DNA from 3 places in the Promicromonospora kroppenstedtii genome. Region 1 is predicted to be linked to each of the others. Evidence: predicted binding sites of a transcription regulator. Region 1 holds the regulator's gene; each other region holds the start of a gene.
What was found. The regulator HrcA, encoded in region 1, represses chaperone genes, less so after heat shock. The targets are predictions, from matches to a motif close to TTNGCACTCGNNNNNNNCGAGTGCNAA.
Positions count from the first base shown of each region.

Region 2: ACH47X_RS13360 (FmdB family zinc ribbon protein) is a predicted target of HrcA. The motif match lies at 2,675-2,701, and genes of this name have one in related genera.
Region 3: groL (chaperonin GroEL) is a predicted target of HrcA. The motif match lies at 1,597-1,623, and genes of this name have one in related genera.

Region 1 is NZ_JBIRYI010000014.1:42,238-47,816, forward strand. It holds gene ACH47X_RS20795 (DUF3097 domain-containing protein) at 1-294, opposite strand, end outside; gene ACH47X_RS20800 (ATP-binding protein) at 362-3,211, opposite strand; gene ACH47X_RS20805 (hypothetical protein) at 3,301-3,486, opposite strand; gene hrcA (heat-inducible transcriptional repressor HrcA) at 3,877-4,896, shown strand; gene dnaJ (molecular chaperone DnaJ) at 4,925-5,579, shown strand, end outside.
Region 2 is NZ_JBIRYI010000007.1:232,704-238,282, reverse strand. It holds gene ACH47X_RS13375 (hypothetical protein) at 48-293, shown strand; gene mscL (large conductance mechanosensitive channel protein MscL) at 590-1,030, opposite strand; gene ACH47X_RS13365 (SAF domain-containing protein) at 1,151-2,008, opposite strand; gene ACH47X_RS13360 (FmdB family zinc ribbon protein) at 2,272-2,616, opposite strand; gene ACH47X_RS13355 (penicillin acylase family protein) at 2,937-5,474, shown strand.
Region 3 is NZ_JBIRYI010000007.1:321,717-327,295, forward strand. It holds gene groL (chaperonin GroEL) at 1-1,449, opposite strand, end outside; gene ACH47X_RS13745 (phytoene desaturase family protein) at 1,652-3,166, opposite strand; gene ACH47X_RS13750 (cold-shock protein) at 3,395-3,598, opposite strand; gene ACH47X_RS13755 (LytR C-terminal domain-containing protein) at 3,804-4,439, opposite strand; gene ACH47X_RS13760 (DUF3263 domain-containing protein) at 4,482-4,835, opposite strand; gene ACH47X_RS13765 (uracil-DNA glycosylase) at 4,898-5,560, opposite strand.

The sequences.
Region 1 (5,579 bases):
CTGCGCCGGCGCGCGGCTGACGACGGGCGCGGTCAGCTCGACCGGCTTGCCCTCGACCCAGAAACCCGGGCCGAGCGGGAACGTGCGGGTCCGGCCGCGCCGGTCCTCCAGGACCACCACCTGCATGCCGCCGGACTTCTCGACACGGACGATCGCGCCGACCCAGCCGGTCTGCACCTCCTCGACCACGAGCCCCAGCTCGGCGGGCGTGGGCTGCGACGTGGGCCGCCGCCCGCGCTGCGCGCCGGGAAACTCGGGGGAGAGCACATCGGACCCGTACCGTTCGTCGACCACGTCAGGAGCCTAGGTCGGCTTCCTCGCCGAGTGCTGGATCTCCGCCCCGCCGGAGTGTCTCCCGCCGTCAGCGGACGCCGCGGAGCGCCGCCTCGGTGCGGGTGGCCACGCCCAGCTTGCGCAGGATCGCCGAGACGTGGACCGAGACCGTCTTGGCCGAGATGAACAGCCGCTCGGCGATCTGCCCGTTGGTCAGGCCCTCGGCCACCAGGGCCAGCACCTGCCGCTCCCGTGCCGTGAGGGCGTCGGTCCCGCTGCCCGACGCCGGAGTGCCGGCAGCCCCGTCCACGAGCCCCGCGCGGTCGATCAGGCCCTGCGCCTGCCGGACGACCAGTCCCGCCCCGAGCTTCTCCGCCTCCACGACCGCCGCGCCGAGCGCCGCCCGGGCCCCGGCGCGGTCGGCGGCCTCCAGCAGCCGCGCGCCCTCGCGGTACAGCGCGTACGGGCGCAGGTGGACGGGTCCGGGGCCGGGCAGGTCGGCGACGGCGGCCCACGGGCCGGTGCCGAGCTCTGCCTCGAACAGCGCCGACCACAGCGGGAACGTCGGCCAGTGCGCGCACTCGGCAAGGGCCGTCCGGTAGGGAGCGTCGGTCACGTCCTGTCCGGCCGCGCACAGCCGCGTGATCGCCCGCGCGGCGACGGCGAGCTGCTGCAGGTCGTAGGCCGGCATACGCGGGTGGTCCGGGGCGACCACCACCGCCATGCGCTCCAGGGCCTCGGCCGGCTCGTCGCGCAGCAGCGCGAGCTCCGCCAGCGTCACGCTGGTGCGCGACCTGATCTGCTCCTCCAGGCGCCCGAACTGCTCCCAGCTCGTGGCCCTGCGGCGTGCCTCGGCCTGCGCCTGTTCGACGCGCCCCTGCCACATCATGAGCCAGACCCGGCGCTCGCTGAGGTAGACGGAGTACACGCTGTCGTGGATCGGCGGGATCGCCCGCTCGTACCAGGCGGACGCCTCGGCCCAGTCGCCACGCCCGATCTGCGCCTCGGCGAGGTTGCCCTCGATCATGAGCCGGGTCGAGTCGGACGAGCCGTGTCGGCGCGCGGCGCCCATTCCCTCCCGGGCGATCTCCGCCGCCCGGGTCCAGTCGCCCACGACGAGCCGGGCGTCCGACCCGTTGACGTAGTACCGGCTCAGCCCGTGCCAGGCGTCCCCGGCCGCCGCGCGGCCGGCGTCGATCTCCGCGAAGCCGCCGGCGTCGCCGAGCTGGACCCGGCTCACACCCCGTAGGTTCAGCGTGACGGACACGACCTCGGCGTTGCCGGCCGCACGGGCGGCGTCGTGGGCGGCCGTCGCGGCCTCGATCGCCTCGTGGGGCCGGCCGCCGAGCATCGCGCGGCGTGCCCGCAGCATCAGGAGCAGACCGCGCACGTCGTCGTCCCGGCCGGGCTCGACGAGCGCCAGGGCGCGTTCGATGAGCTCGGGCCCCTCGTCCGAGCCGGCGTGGCCCGCGATGAGCGCCGCGTCGGAGAGCATGCCGGCGAGCCCCGCCGGGTCGTCGGCGGGCCACTCGTCGACCGCCTCGTGCGCCACGGCCAGGGCCCGGGTGGTCCGGGTGGCGCCGCGCAGCGACTCGGCGACCGTGCGGAGCAGCTCATGGTGCGGCAAGCCGGCCACGGCCTCGGCGTCGGGCACCTGGTCCCAGAGCTCCATGGCGCGCTCACCCAGGGTGACCGCGGTGGACGACGCCGCGCCGGCGACCGCGGCCCGGTGCCCCTCGACGGCCGCCGCGAGCGCCTTGTCGAGCATCCCGGCGCGCCACCAGTGGTCGGCGATGCGGGACAGCTTCGCCACCGAGTGGGCGCGCCGGACGAGGGCCTGCTCCAGGGCTCGCGCGTAGGCGGCGTGCAGGCGGTGCCGCTCGCCGGGGAGCAGCTCGGCGTACACGGCCTCCTGGACCAGTGCGTGCCGGAAGGCGTACCCGACCTCGGTGACCACCAGCACCTGGGCGTCGACCGCCTCGCGGACGGACTCCTCGGCGTCGGCGGCCGCGTGCGGGGCGCGCCGGCCGGGACCTGTCGAGGGGTCGGCCAGGACGTCGTCGAGCACGTCGTACCAGACGCGCGGGCCGGCGGCGGCGACCACGCGGCACAGCGACCGCGCCTCCTGGCTCAGGTTCCAGTACCGCAGCAGGAGGATGTCGCGCAGGGAGTCGGGCAGGTCGGTGCCCAGGAAGCCGACCAGCTCCTCGACGTAGAAGGGCACGCCCTCGCTGCGGTCCGCCAGGTCGGCGAGCTGCTCGGCGTCGAGGCCGACGTCGAGCAGGTCCTGTGCCATCTCGTGGACCTCGGCCTCGCCCAGGCGCGTCAGCTCGAGGCGGGTCGTGAGCCGGGCGCGGTCGAGCTCGGCGAGGACGACGCGCAGGGGGTGCGCTCGGCCGACGTCGTCGCTGCGGTAGGTGAGCAGCAGGAGCAGGCCCGGCGGCGCGGTGCGGGCGAGCCGGAGGGCGACGGCGCGGGTGACGTCGTCGGACCAGTGCAGGTCCTCGATGACGACGATCACGGGGCGCTCGTGCGCGAGCCCGGCGAGCAGGTCGGTGAGGACCTCGGGGATGCGGTCGGCGCCGGCGTCGGGTGTCGGTGCGACGAGCTGGGGAGCGAGCACGGACAGGGCGCCGGCCGAGGGTCCGGCCGCGGCGACGACGGCTTCGTGGCCCGTCGTCCGGACGACGCCGTTAAGGAGTCCGACCAGGGCCGCGTACGGGAGCGGACCGGAGCCCTCGTCGGCGCACTGCCCGGTGACGACGGTGACGTCGTCGGCGCGCGACACGAGCTCGTCGAGCAGGCGCGTCTTGCCGATCCCGGCCTCGCCCGCGACGACGACGCTGCGGCTGTCTCCCGAGCGGACGGCGGCGAGCGCGGTCTCGAGCGCGCCGAGCTCGAGGGCTCGGCCCACCAGGCGGGCACGGGGGACCGGCATGGGCTCATCGTCCCATGCCGGTCCGTGGTCGTTGTGTCCTTTTCCGTCGGCCTGCTCGCTGCCCGGCACGGTCGCCGTCCCTGCGCGGGTCAGGCGACGCGCGGCCGGACGGCGTCGGCCGCCCTGCCGCGGTCCGCGCGCTCGGCCGTGCGCCGGGCGGCGGCCTGACGGCGGGCGAGGTCCTGCTGCTCGCGGGCCTTGCGGGCGCGCTCGTTGCGGTCGTCCATCTCGCGCTCGCCGCGGCGGTAGTCGGCGTAGTCCGAAAAACCGAACATGGTGGTTCCTCCTGGTGTCACCGTCGGCCCCTCGCCGGCGGTGATTCCAGGTTGGTCTGTGAGGTACGTCGCGCGGATCGGGCGGTCGCCGCATCTTTCGTGGCGGGTCCGTGTCCGGGGCTGGGCACGTCTAAGGCATCGCCCTATGCTCGACCGGTCAGCCCTCGGCGAACGGGTAGGAACCGCAGGTCAGGGGCGGGTTTTCCGCGGTGCGTCCGGGCGGCTCGCGGGGTCGTGGCCGGCCTGCGGCGGGTCGGGGACCCAGCCGCTCGTGCGCGCCGCGTAAGATTGGCACTCGGTTGGTGAGAGTGCTGGACGGCAGTGTCGGAGAACGGGCCGGAACCCGGGTGCACGTCCCGGACGTTCTACCTGGGGACGGAGGTGAGCGCGGTGAGCGAGGAACGCAGACTCGATGTCCTGCGGGCGATCGTGGAGGACTATGTCCGCACGCGTGAGCCCGTCGGTTCGCGCATCCTCACGGAGCGGCACCAGCTCGGGGTCTCCCCGGCCACGGTGCGCAACGACATGGCCGCCCTCGAGGAGGCAGGGCTCATCGCCCAGCCGCACACCTCGGCGGGGCGCATCCCCACCGACAAGGGCTACCGCCTGTTCGTGGACCAGCTCGCCGAGGTGCGCCCGCTGACCGTCCCGCAGAAGCGCGCCATCGAGACCTTCCTGTCCGAGGCGGTCGACCTGGACGACGTCGTGGCACGCGCCGGGCGGCTCATCGCCCAGTTGACGGGCCAGGTCGCCGTGGTGCAGTACCCCTCCCTGCGCCGCTCCGGGCTGCGGCACCTGGAGCTCGTGCCCACGGCCGAGGGCCGGCTCCTGGTGGTCGTCATCACGGACACGGGCCGGGTGGAGCAGCGCTTCCTCGACGTGCCGGTCGACCTCGACGACGGCACGCTGGGCGAGCTGCGTGCCCGGCTCAACGCCGCGACGGCCGGTCGCCGGCTCGCCGACATCGGTGACGCCTTCGCCGACGTCGCGGAGGCCATGCCGCCCGAGCACCGCCCGCTGGCGACCGCCGTGGCCGAGGTGGTCACCACCGCGCTGGGCGAGGAGAGCGAGGAGCGGATCGTGCTGACCGGCCAGGCCAACCTGGCGCGGTCGGGCATGCGGTTCGAGCAGGGGCTGCGGCCCGTCCTGGAGGCCCTGGAGGAGCAGGTCGTCCTGCTCGGCCTTCTCACCGACATGACCGACGACGCCGGGGTGGCGGTGAGCATCGGCCACGAGAACCGGCTGGCGGGACTGGCGGAGACCTCCGTCGTCACCTCCGGCTACGGCTCTTCCGACGGTGACACCGTCGCGATCCTGAGCTCTATCGGCCCCACCCGTATGGACTATCCGGGCACCATCGCCGCGGTGCGCGCCGTCGCGCGCTACCTGTCGCGAGTCCTGCCCAGCTGACTACTCACCTCATCACGAAGAGAGACCTGTGACCGACTACTACGAGATTCTCGGTGTTCCGCGCGACGCCTCGCCCGAGCAGATCAAGAAGGCATACCGCAAGCTGGCCCGTGAGCTGCACCCGGACGTGGCCGGAGACGCCGGTGAGGACCGGTTCAAGGACGTCGCGCGCGCGTACGAGGTGCTCTCCAACCCCGACAAGCGCCAGCAGTACGACATGGGTGTCGACCCGACCTCGCCCGGTGGCGGTGCGGGCGGCGGGTTCGGCGCCGGGTTCGGGTTCCAGGACATCTTCGAGACGTTCTTCGGCGGCGGACAGCCGACCGGACCGGTCCCGCGTGCTCGCCGCGGCAACGACGCGCTCGTGCGCCTCGATCTCGACCTCGCCGAGGCCGTGTTCGGCGCCAAGCGCGAGATCCAGGTCGACACCGCGGTGGTCTGCAACACCTGTGGCGGCGACGGCGCGCGGCCGGGCACCCACGCCCGCACCTGTGACGTCTGCCAGGGCCGCGGCTCGGTGCAGCGGGTCGCCCGCTCGTTCCTCGGCCAGGTCATGACCAACCAGCCCTGCTCCGCGTGCGGCGGTTTCGGCACCGTCATCCCGGAGCCGTGCACCGACTGCTCCGGCGAGGGCCGCGTGCGCTCGCGCCGCACCGTCTCGGTGAACGTGCCCGCGGGCGTCG
Region 2 (5,579 bases), on a different contig from region 1:
GCGCCTGCCGCGTCCGGCTGATCGCGGGCCGGGGCGACAATGGTGCGGTGAGCGAGACCGAGAACCGACCGGCCGAGGCCGGCCTCGACCCTGCGCCCTCAGGCGCCACGCCCCGGCGGCGGGGGCCGCGGCGCGCCGTGCGGCGCGGGACCGAGCGTGAGGTGGTGCTCGGCGTCAGCGCGGACGAGCGCCCGGCGGGCTGGGGCGAGGGTGCCGACGGCGGCGGTGCCGAGGCCGGCCACGGCTCGAACGACGAGCAGCTCCGCCGCGACGTCCCGCCGCACTGGGGCTGACCGCCGCACTGGGGCTGACCGACGCACTGGGGCTGACCGCCGCAGCGCGGCTGACCGACGCGTCGGCGATGGCACCGATCGCGTGGTCGGCAGTACGGCGGATGGTCGGTAGAACGTCAGGTGGTCGGCAGCTCGAGCTACCGACCACCTGACGTTCTACCGACCATCGTTTCGCGCGAGCGCACCGGTCGGTGATGCTTCGCTCAGCCGGCCAGCCGGCCAGCCGGCCAGATCGATGCGCCGCGCCGGGGTGGTGCCGTGCACAAGGTCAAGGGGCGCCGCGTCGGCCGCCCGGCTCAGTTGTTCGAGGCGTTCGACTGCGAGCCGGCCTGGACGCGCAGCAGGTCGCGGATCTCGGTCAGCAGCACGGTCTGCTCGTCGAGGGCCTCCTCGACGACCTCCTCCTCGGCAGGCTTCCTGCGCAGTTCGCTCAGCTTCTTGACCGGCATGATCACGAAGAAGTAGATCGCCGCCGAGATCAGCAGGAACATGATCAGGCCCTGGATGAACAGGCCGATCTGGAACACGGTCTCCTCGCCCTTCCAGTTCGGGACGGAGAACGCGATCGACGTGAAGTCGGGAGCGCCCACGAGCCACCCGATGAGCGGCATGATGAAGCCGTCGACGAGGCCGCTGATGACCCCGGAGAAGGCGGCGCCGATGACGACGGCGACCGCGAGGTCGAGCACGTTGCCGCGCGTGATGAATTCTTTGAAGCCGTTGAACAGGTCGCGCATGGATCCCCCTGGGACTCTCAAGTTGGTGTGGGTCGGCATGGGCCGGAACCTCGACCGAGATTGTGGTGGAAAATCCCGTTCAGCGCATGTCGGACCCGGCATTCTGCCGTAGGGACCACGTCATTGATCGGCCGTTCTTTGAGCCGGGCCCGACGACGGCACCAGCACCGCCGTCACCGATCCCCACCCGGAGACCGCCGACAGGTCCGGGGCGTCCTCGGGCAGCACCGCGACCAGGGTGACGGATCCCTCGCCCTCCGGGACCGACCCGAGCAGCCCGCCGGACTCCTTGGGCGCGCGGCCGGCGGGGACAGGCAGCACCAGCGCGGCGCGGGCGAGGTACCGGGGCTCGGCGCTCGGTTCGCTGCCCGACGTCGTCCCGGCCAGCAGGTCGACCCGGTCCCCGGGACGAAGCAGCGCGGCGACGGCGCCGTCGGCGAGGCGGACCGGGACCACGACCGTGCCGTGCGGAGCGGCGGCGGAGACACCGTCGTCGGACACGAGCGTGGTGTGCAGCAGGGCGCCTGCGGGCAGCCCGACGACGGCGGCGCGGCCCAGCAGCGCGCGGGCAGTGTGCAGGGCGCCGGGCGGGGCCAGGTCGGCGGCGACGGCGCGCACCGAGATGTCTTCCCTGGTGAGCTGGGTTCCGGCCGCGACAGGCCGGGCCGTGACGGCGACGTCGACGGTCGGGGGCGGCGGCGGGCGCAGGAGGTGTATCGCCAGCGCGGCGGCGAGCCCGAGCAGTGCCGCGGCCAGGGCGAAGCGCCAGCGCCACAGGACGCGGCGCACGCGTCGGAGGCCCGGTGAACGGGGCCGGCCCGGCCGGGGCACCAGCCCGGCGAGCCGTGCCCGCGGCGTCCGGCCCGGTCGTGTCTGCCTGCCGTGCGGCTCCGCCCGCCCCCACGGCGTGCGCGAGCCCGTGCCGCGCGGTGCCTCGTGGCGCGCGGCCGGCGCGACGAGAGTGTCGAGAAGTCCCATGCCTCCGACGCTAGGCAGCAGATCCGGGGGCACGGGGCCGCCGTCGGGCAACCTGTGCACGAAAGCGGGAGAAAGCCGCCTGTGGTCGCGCTCGAACGCCTGTGGTCACGTGAGGCGTGCCGGTCCGTGCGCGGCACGACTTACTCGGGCCGGATGCGGCAGGTTGCCGTCAGCCCCGCGGCCGCCGCTGATGCCGGGCCGCCGGCGTGAGCGCGGCAACTGCCGAGCCCCGGAGGGTGAGCCCAGCACGCCGGCGGATCAGGTCAGGACGACGCAGCCTTCGACGAGCTGGAGCCGCTGGACGCCGACCCCGAGGAGCTCGTCGAGCTCGACGAGCTGGAGGAGCTCGACGAGGACGACCCGGAGTCGCTCGACGAGGAGGACGAGGACGACTCCGACGTCGCGGCCTTCACCGTGCTGCTCGTCGAGGTGCTGCGCGAGTCGGTGCGGTAGAAGCCCGACCCCTTGAACGTGACGCCCACCGAGCTGAACACCTTGCGCAGCTTGCCCTGGCACTCCGGGCAGACGGTCAGCGACTCGTCGGTGAACTCCTGGTGGATGTCGAACGCGTGGCCGCAGTCGGCACACCGGTACGCATAGGTGGGCACGTGCACTCCTCTGGGACGTCAGGACGGCCGGGGCGTCGCACGCTCACAGGGCCGGGGCCTGGCACTCGGGGTTTCCGAGTGCCAATAGTAACGGTCGAGCGGCGGGTGATAGTCCCAGGATCTCCCGAGGCTGTTCACGCCTGCGCGTTCACCCAAGCCCTGGGGCGGACGGTAGTCTCCACTGCGTGTCCGCGACCACTCCCGCCGAGCCAGTAGAGCCCGTCGAAAAAGTCCCCTCCGCCGGTGCACGGCCCGCCAAGCGCCGTCGGACTCGCACCACCCGCGTCCGCCAGTTCCTGGTCGGTACAGCCGTCGTCGTCGTGCTGGCGCTGGTCGCCGTGACGACGTTCGGATGGCTCACCGGACGCCGTCCGCTGCCGGAGTACTCCGGGTCGGTCCAGGTCGAGGGCCTGGGCTCGGACGTGCGGGTGAGCCGCGACGCCCAGGGTGTGCCGCAGATCTACGCCGACACCGCCGAGGACCTGTTCCGCGCGCAGGGTTACGTGCACGCGCAGGACCGCTTCTTCGAGATGGACTACCGCCGCCACGTGACGGCGGGCCGCCTGGCCGAGCTCGTCGGCAACAACGAGGACGCGATCAAGGCCGACATGGTCACGCGCACCTTCGGCTGGCGGCACGTCGCCGAGGAGGAGTTCAACATCCTCGACGACACGACCCGGCAGTACCTCCAGGCCTACGCGGACGGCGTCAACGCCTACCTCGCGGACCGCAGCCCCGGCGAGACCGCCGTGGAGTACACGGTGCTCGACGTCAGCGTCGAGGTGAACGACCCCGAGCCGTGGGGCCCGATCGACTCGCTGGCGTGGCTCAAGGCGATGGCCTGGGACCTGCGCGGCAACTACGACGACGAGCTCGACCGTGCCCTGGCCTACAGCACGCTGGGCGACGCGTCGCGCGTGGCCGAGCTGTTCCCGGCGTACTCCGGCACGGGCAACGCACCGATCCTCGACGCCGCCGAGGCGGGCGCGCAGTCGACGGCCGCGGCCGGCACCGAGACGGCGTCGGCCACCCAGGAGGTCTACCAGAGCCCGCACCTGGCCGACGCCCTCGAGTCGGCGCAGAAGGCGCTCGACGCCGTGCCCGTGCAGATCGCGCGTGGTGAGGGCACCGGCTCCAACTCGTGGGTGGTCTCGGGGCAGTACACGAAGTCGGGCAAGCCGCTGCTGGCCAACGACCCGCACCTCGCGCTCGCGGCCCCCGGCATCTGGGCGCAGGTCGGTCTGCACTGCAACCAGGTGGGCCCGGAGTGCCCGTACGACGTCGCCGGGTTCTCGTTCTCCGGGTTCCCCGGCGTGATCATCGGCCACAACGCCGACGTCTCCTGGGGCCTGACCAACATGGGCGCCGACGTCACCGACTTCTTCATCGAGCGGGTCCGTAACGACACGTACATGCGGGGCACGAACAAGTGGGTCCCGATGGAGTCGGAGACCGAGGTGATCCGGGTCGACGGCGGCAGCCCCATCGACCTCGAGGTCCGGCGGACCGTGCACGGCCCGATCATCTCCTCCGTCATGGACGAGACGCAGATGGACGCCGTGCGCGACGCGCCCACCGAGATCGGCCCCGAGCAACGCCCCCAGTACGAGATCTCGCTCCAGTGGACCGCGCTCCAGCCGGGGCACACCGCCGACGCGGTGTTCGAGATGAACCGCGCCAAGACGCCCGCCGACATGAAGGCGGCGGCCGCGAAGTTCGAGGTCCCGGCGCAGAACATCGTGTTCGCCACCACGGACGGGCACATCGGCTACCAGGCGCCGGGCAAGATCCCGGTGCGCGCCAACGTCCCGGGCGCGGTGGAGTCGGACGGCACCTGGCCGCGACCCGGCTGGGACGCCCGCTACGACTGGACCGGCTACGTGGACCCGGCGCAGATGCCCGGCGTGGTGGACCCGAAGGAAGGCTTCATCGTCGCTGCCAACCAGGCCGTTCTGCCCGGTAACGACGGGCCGTTCCTCAGTCGCGACTGGGACTACGGGTACCGGTCGGAGCGCATCCGGACCTTGATCAGCGACCGCATCGCGGAGGGCCGCAAGCTGACGGCCGCCGACATGTCCGAGTTCCAGATGGACCAGTGGAGCAGGTTCGCCGACGTCCTGGTGCCCGTGCTGGTCGAGGTGGACCTCCCCGCCGGCTACGACTCGGACGGCCAGGCGCTCCTGGCCGACTGGGACAGGTCCATGGACGCCGACTCCGCTGCCGCCGCCTACTTCGCGGCAGCGTGGCGCAACCTGCTGCGGATCACGTTCCACGACGAGCTGCCCGAGGCCATGTGGCCCGACGGCGGCAGCCGCTGGCTCGCCGTCATCCAGGGCATGCTCGGCGAACCGGACAACCCCTTCTGGGACGACCAGTCCACGGTGTCCGTCGTCGAGAGCCGGGACGAGGTGCTGACGCAGGCGCTGATCAGCGCCCGCCAGGATCTCACCGTCGAGATCGGCAAGGACACCAGCGACTGGGAGTGGGGCACGCTGCACCAGCTCCGGCTGGAGCACCTGGTGCTCGGCGGCCCCGGCATCCCGGCCCCGATCGCGGCGTACATGAACCCGGCGCCGGTCAAGGTCGGCGGTGGGTCGTCGATCGTGAACGCCACCTCCTTCGACGCCGCCAGCGGCAGCTTCGACGTGACGAGCGGCCCGTCGATGCGCATGGTCGTGGACCTCGCCGACCTGGACGCCTCCACCTGGGTGGTCGTGACCGGCGCGTCGGCGCACCCGGGATCGCCGCACTACGACGACCAGCTCGGCGCCTGGGCGGCGGGGGAGACGTTCCCCTGGCCGTTCACCACGGACGCCGTCGAGGGAGCAGCCGAGGACGAGCAGATCCTGACGCCTTAGGGCGTCGCCGGTCACGCCGCCCCGTCGGTCGAGTCGATCCGTCGTGCGAGCCACCCCGTCGGTCGAGCTCGTCGAGGCCCCACCAGGTCTCGCCGAGCTCGACCG
Region 3 (5,579 bases), on a different contig from region 1:
GTAGACGCCGGTCGCGGCGTTCAGGCCCTGACCGGAGGGAAGGTTGCGCACCTTCTCCGCCACGACGCCGCCCTCGAGGCCGGCGTTGATGGCGATCTGCTTGAGCGGGGCGTCGATCGCGGCACGCACGATCGTGGCGCCGATCGCCTCGTCGCCCTCGAGCTCCAGCTTCGGGAACGCGACGGCGCCGGCCTGGATGAGGGCCACGCCACCACCGGCGACGATGCCCTCCTCGACGGCGGCCTTCGCGTTGCGAACGGCGTCCTCGATGCGGTGCTTGCGCTCCTTGAGCTCCACCTCGGTGGCCGCACCGGCCTTGATGACGGCGACGCCGCCGGCCAGCTTGGCGAGGCGCTCCTGCAGCTTCTCGCGGTCGTAGTCCGAGTCGGACTTGTCGATCTCGCTGCGGATCTGGTTCACGCGACCGGCGATGAGGTCGGCGTCGCCGGCACCCTCGACGATCGTGGTCTCGTCCTTGGTGACGACGACCTTGCGCGCCTGGCCGAGCTCCTCGAGCGTCGCGTTCTCCAGCTTGAGGCCCACCGTCTCGGTGATGACCTGGCCGCCGGTGAGGATCGCGATGTCCTGCAGCATGGCCTTGCGGCGGTCGCCGAAGCCCGGGGCCTTGACGGCGACGGACTTGAAGGTGCCACGGATCTTGTTCAGCACCAGGGTCGCCAGGGCCTCGCCCTCGACGTCCTCGGCGATGATGAGGAGCGACTTGCCCGACTTCATGACCTGGTCGAGCAGCGGCAGCATGTCCTTGACGTTCGAGATCTTCGACTCGACGATCAGGACGTACGGGTCCTCGAGCACGGCCTCCTGGCGCTCGGGGTCCGTCTCGAAGTAGCGGGCGAGGAAGCCCTTGTCGAAGCGCATGCCCTCGGTGAGCTCGAGCTCGAGGCCGAAGGTGTTCGACTCCTCGACGGTGATGACGCCTTCCTTGCCCACCTTGTCGAGGGCCTCGGCGATGAGCTCGCCGATCGCCGGGTCGCCGGCCGAGATGGCGGCCGTGGCAGCGATCTCTTCCTTGGTCTCGATCTCCTTGGCAGCGTTCAGCAGCTGCTCGGTGACGGCCTCGACGGCCTTCTCGATGCCGCGCTTGACGGCGATCGGGTTGGCGCCGGCGGCAACGACACGCAGGCCCTCCTTGACGAGCGCCTGGGCGAGCACGGTGGCGGTGGTGGTGCCGTCACCCGCGACGTCGTCCGTCTTCTTGGCGACCTCCTTGACGAGCTCCGCACCGATCTTCTCGTACGGGTCGTCGAGCTCGATCTCCTTGGCGATGGAGACACCGTCGTTCGTGATCGTGGGGGCGCCCCACTTCTTGTCCAGAACGACGTTGCGGCCCTTCGGGCCGAGCGTGACCTTCACGGTGTCGGCGAGCTGGTTGAGCCCGCGCTCCATGCTCCGACGAGCTTCCTCGTCGAAGGCGATGATCTTGGCCATGGGGATGAATCCTCCGCTGGTGGCTTGTCCAGGCCGGCCGGTGCCCGCGACGGACGGCCACCGCCGGAGCGATCACGTCTCGCCACGGCAGGAGGCCTCACCATTCGACCCTGCTGTCACTCTCCAACGGAGAGTGCTAAGACATTATTGGCACTCGGACCATGAGAGTGCAAGGCGCGTACTCCGGGGGCGAACGCGGGCCCTACGCGGGCGCCAGCCCCAGGACGTGCCGGATGTCGAACTCCCGCAGCAGCGCCCGGCGCGCCGCGTGCCACCCGCCCATGCCGTGCACGCCCGGTCCGGGCGGGGTCGACGCCGAGCAGAGGTACACACCCTCGGCCAGCTGGTACGGGTCGGGCGCCGGGGTCGGCCGGGCGAACATCTGCCAGATGCTGGCGGCCCCCGAGGAGATGTCACCGCCCGGGTAGTTCGCGTTGTGCAGCTCCATGTGGCTGGCCGGTATGCACCGCGAGCCGACGACGACGTCGCGGAAACCTGGCGCGAACCGCTCGATCTGCCGGGTGACCGCCTCGGTGAGGTCCTGCGTCGAGCCGGCGGGCACGTGGGCGTAGGTCCACAGCGGCCGCCTGTTGCCGCGCACGCGCCCCGGGTCGGCGACGCCCGGGTCGCTGAGCAGGACCATCGGCCGGTCGGGGTGCGTCCCGTTCGCGACGGCGTCCTCCGCGATGACCATCTCGGCGCGGGTACCTCCGACGTGCACGGTCGACGCGCGCCCGACGTCCGGCACCGTCCAGGGCACGGGCTCCGACAGCACGAAGTCGACCTTGGCGGCCGCGTTGCCGTAGCGGAACCGGCGCAGGGCGGCCCGTCGCGGCACGCTGATCCGGTCGCCCATGATCGACAGCACGGCCCGCGGGGTGGTGTCGAAGAGGACGGCGCGGGCAGGCGGCAGGTCGTGCCAGTCCTCGACGGCCCGCCCGGTCTCGATGGTGCCACCGTGCGCCTCCAGGTCACGGACGAGGGCGTCGGTAACCGCCTGTGAGCCGCCCACCGGGACGGCCCAGCCGCCGTCGGCGTGCGCGAGGGCCGCCAGGAGCAGAGCCGTGCCCGCGCCCGCGTACGACGGGAGTGGTGTGATCGCGTGCGCCGCGACGCCGGTGAGCAGCGCCTTGGCCTCCTCGGTGAGGAACCGCCGGTCCCAGCGCGGGCCGCCCTGCTCCAGGAGCGCGGCGCCGAACCGCAGACCGGGACGCACCGCCGAGGCGGCGCCCCACGCCGACGACGCCGGCCCGCCGCGCACGCCCTCCAGCATGCCGCGCACGGTCCGCTTGTCCCCGAGCGCGAGCGCGGTGACCTCGCGCCAGCTGTCGGCGAGGGGTGCGATCAGGTCGCGCCACGCGTCGCCGTCCGGCCCCAGGCCGTCCGCCGTCCGGTCGAGGTCACGGAAGGCGAGGCCTGCGCGCCCGCCGCCGAGCGGCTGGGCGTAGGCGATCTCGGGCGCGACGAGCTCCACACCGTGCGCGCCCAGGTCGAAGGCACGGAAGAACGGCGAGGCCCACGCCATGGGGTGCACGGCGGAGCAGAGGTCGAAGACGAGGTCGTCGGCGAGCTCGGGGACGGGGAGCGTGCGCGCGCCTCCGCCGGCCGTCGGCTGGGCCTCCAGGACCCGGACCCCGAGCCCGGCGCGCGCGAGCGTCACCGCGGCTGCCAGCCCGTTCGGGCCGGAGCCCACCACTACGGCGTCGAGGAGCGTCACCGACCCATCGAATCATGGTGCTCGCTGGGCTGGGGGTGCCGGGCGGGAACCAGAGCGAGCAGCCGCGGTACGGGCGGCTGCTCGATGGCGTCGGGCATCGTCGTCCGACATCGTGCGGTACCAGTCGTCATCGACCGTCCAGTGCGGACGCCGGGGTCTGGGTCCCAGCATCCATCGAGGGGGGTGGCGGGCGACGGGTGGGCCTGTCCCACCCGTCGTCCCATCGAATCAGAGCGGACGAACCTGCTCTGCCTGCGGACCCTTCTGTCCCTGCCCCACCTCGTACTCGACTTCCTGACCCTCGTCGAGGGACCGGTAGCCGTCACTCTGGATCGCACTGTAGTGAACAAAAAGGTCCTGGCCGCCGGCAGTCGGGGTGATGAAGCCATACCCCTTCTCGGCGTTGAACCACTTGACGGTGCCCTGGGCCATGCGTAGTTCTCCTTGTACCTCTGCACGGGCCATGCGGTCGACCCGTGGTGGTTCGAGCCTAGTGGTCCGTCTCACACCAGGGAACCCTCTATGCCCGGTATGTGGCATTAAGCGCATGGCGAACGTGCAGGTCAGAGGGCTACGGAGATAGCCAGGGAAGCGAATATCAGGCTGGTGGTACCGGTTGGCAACATCAACCGACGCGTTACTTGATGATGACGATGACCGCGTACGGCGACGACGTGACCTCTGCCGACTCGATGGCGGACGTCGCGCCGATCGCCTGCGCGACGGCCGCGGCGGTGTCCGCGCGCGTCGCGCCGTACAGCACCGTCGTCTCCGTGTAGCCCTGGCCGAGGCCCGCTGTGTCGTCGGCGGCGTCGACGGTGCCGGTGAAGCCGGCTGCGATGATCGTCTCCGCGGCGGTCCCGGCGGCGCCGGTGGGCCCGCCCGAGTTGAGCACCTGCACCCCTGCGGTCAGGTCCGCCTTTGCCGGGTCGCCGGTCACCGACGAAGGCGCCTCCTCGGAAGACTCGCCGGACGGCTCCCCACTGGGCTCGCCCGAAGGTTCACCCGAGGATTCACCCGACGCGGAGGCTGACGGGGAGGCCGGCGCGGAGGCCGAGGTTGACGGGTCGCCCGATGCCTCGGCGCCACCACCGTCCCCGGACAGCAGCGTGATGCCACCCCACGCCACGGCGGCGCAGACTACGGCGACCAGCAGGAACGGCCAGGCCGAGCTCCAGCCGCTGCGCGGCGCACGGTGCACACCCACTGGTGCGCCCCCGGGGACAGCGACGTCGAACTCGTCGGGCGGGTAGGGGTAGCCACTCTTCGTCACGGCAGAGAGAGTAGCGGGTTGTTGTGACAGAACGGTGCCTTCTCAGTGGTTCTCATCCGCCAACCGCCGTGCTGGGCGTGCTCGCTGCCGGGTCGAGCGGAGCCTGCGCAGGCGCTTGACCAGCATCGGGTCGTGCTCCAGCGCCGCCGGGGAGTCGATCAGCGTATTGAGAACCTGGTAGTAGCGCGTGGCCGTGAGCCCGAACAGCTCACGCGCCGCCTCCTCCTTGGCGCCGGCGTACTTCCACCACTGGCGTTCGAACGCGAGGATCTCGCGGTCCCGGTCCGAAAGGCCCTGGTCGGCGCCCGCGGCCTCGGGAGCGGGTGCCTCCACGTGCGCGACCAGCGTCTCGCCGATCTGCTCGCCGTAGCCCGGGAGCATGTTCCTGTCGTCCACCTGAGTCCTTACTCACGTCGTCCACGCCGGCGTTCCGCCGGCGCCAAGGCTGGGCCGCGCCCTTACGGCAGACGCCAGTCGACCGGCTGGGCGCCCTGCTGCTCGAGAAGCGCGTTGGCCCGCGAGAAGGGCTTGGACCCGAAGAAGCCGCTGCGCGCCGACAGGGGCGACGGGTGCGCGCTCTCGACCACGGGGACGTCCCCGAGCCACGCCTTGAGGTTGCGCGCCTTGGCGCCCCACAGGATCGCGACGAGCGGGCCGCCGCGAGCCACGAGCGCGCGGATGGCGGCCTCCGTGACCTCCTCCCAGCCCTTGCCCGCGTGCGAGTCCGACGAGCCGGGGCGGCAGGTGAGCGTCCTGTTCAGCAGCATCACACCCTGGTCGGCCCAGGGCCGCAGGTCGCCGTTGCCCGGGATGGGCAGGCCGAGGTCGTCCTGCAGCTCCTTGTAGATGTTGACGAGCGACCGCGGCACCGGGCGCACGTCCGGCTGCACCGAGAAGGACAGGCCCATGGCGTGCCCGGGCGTCGGGTACGGGTCCTGGCCCACGATCAGCACGCGCACGTCGGCCAGCGGACGCTTGAACGCGGCGAGCACGTTCTCCCCCGCCGGGACGTAGGTACGCCCCTCGGCGACCTCGTTGCGCAGGAAGTCGCCCATGGCATGGATACGGGGCTCGACGTCGGCCAGGGCCTCGGCCCAGTCCGGCGCGATGACCTGCGACAACGGAGGCCGGCCAGCGGCA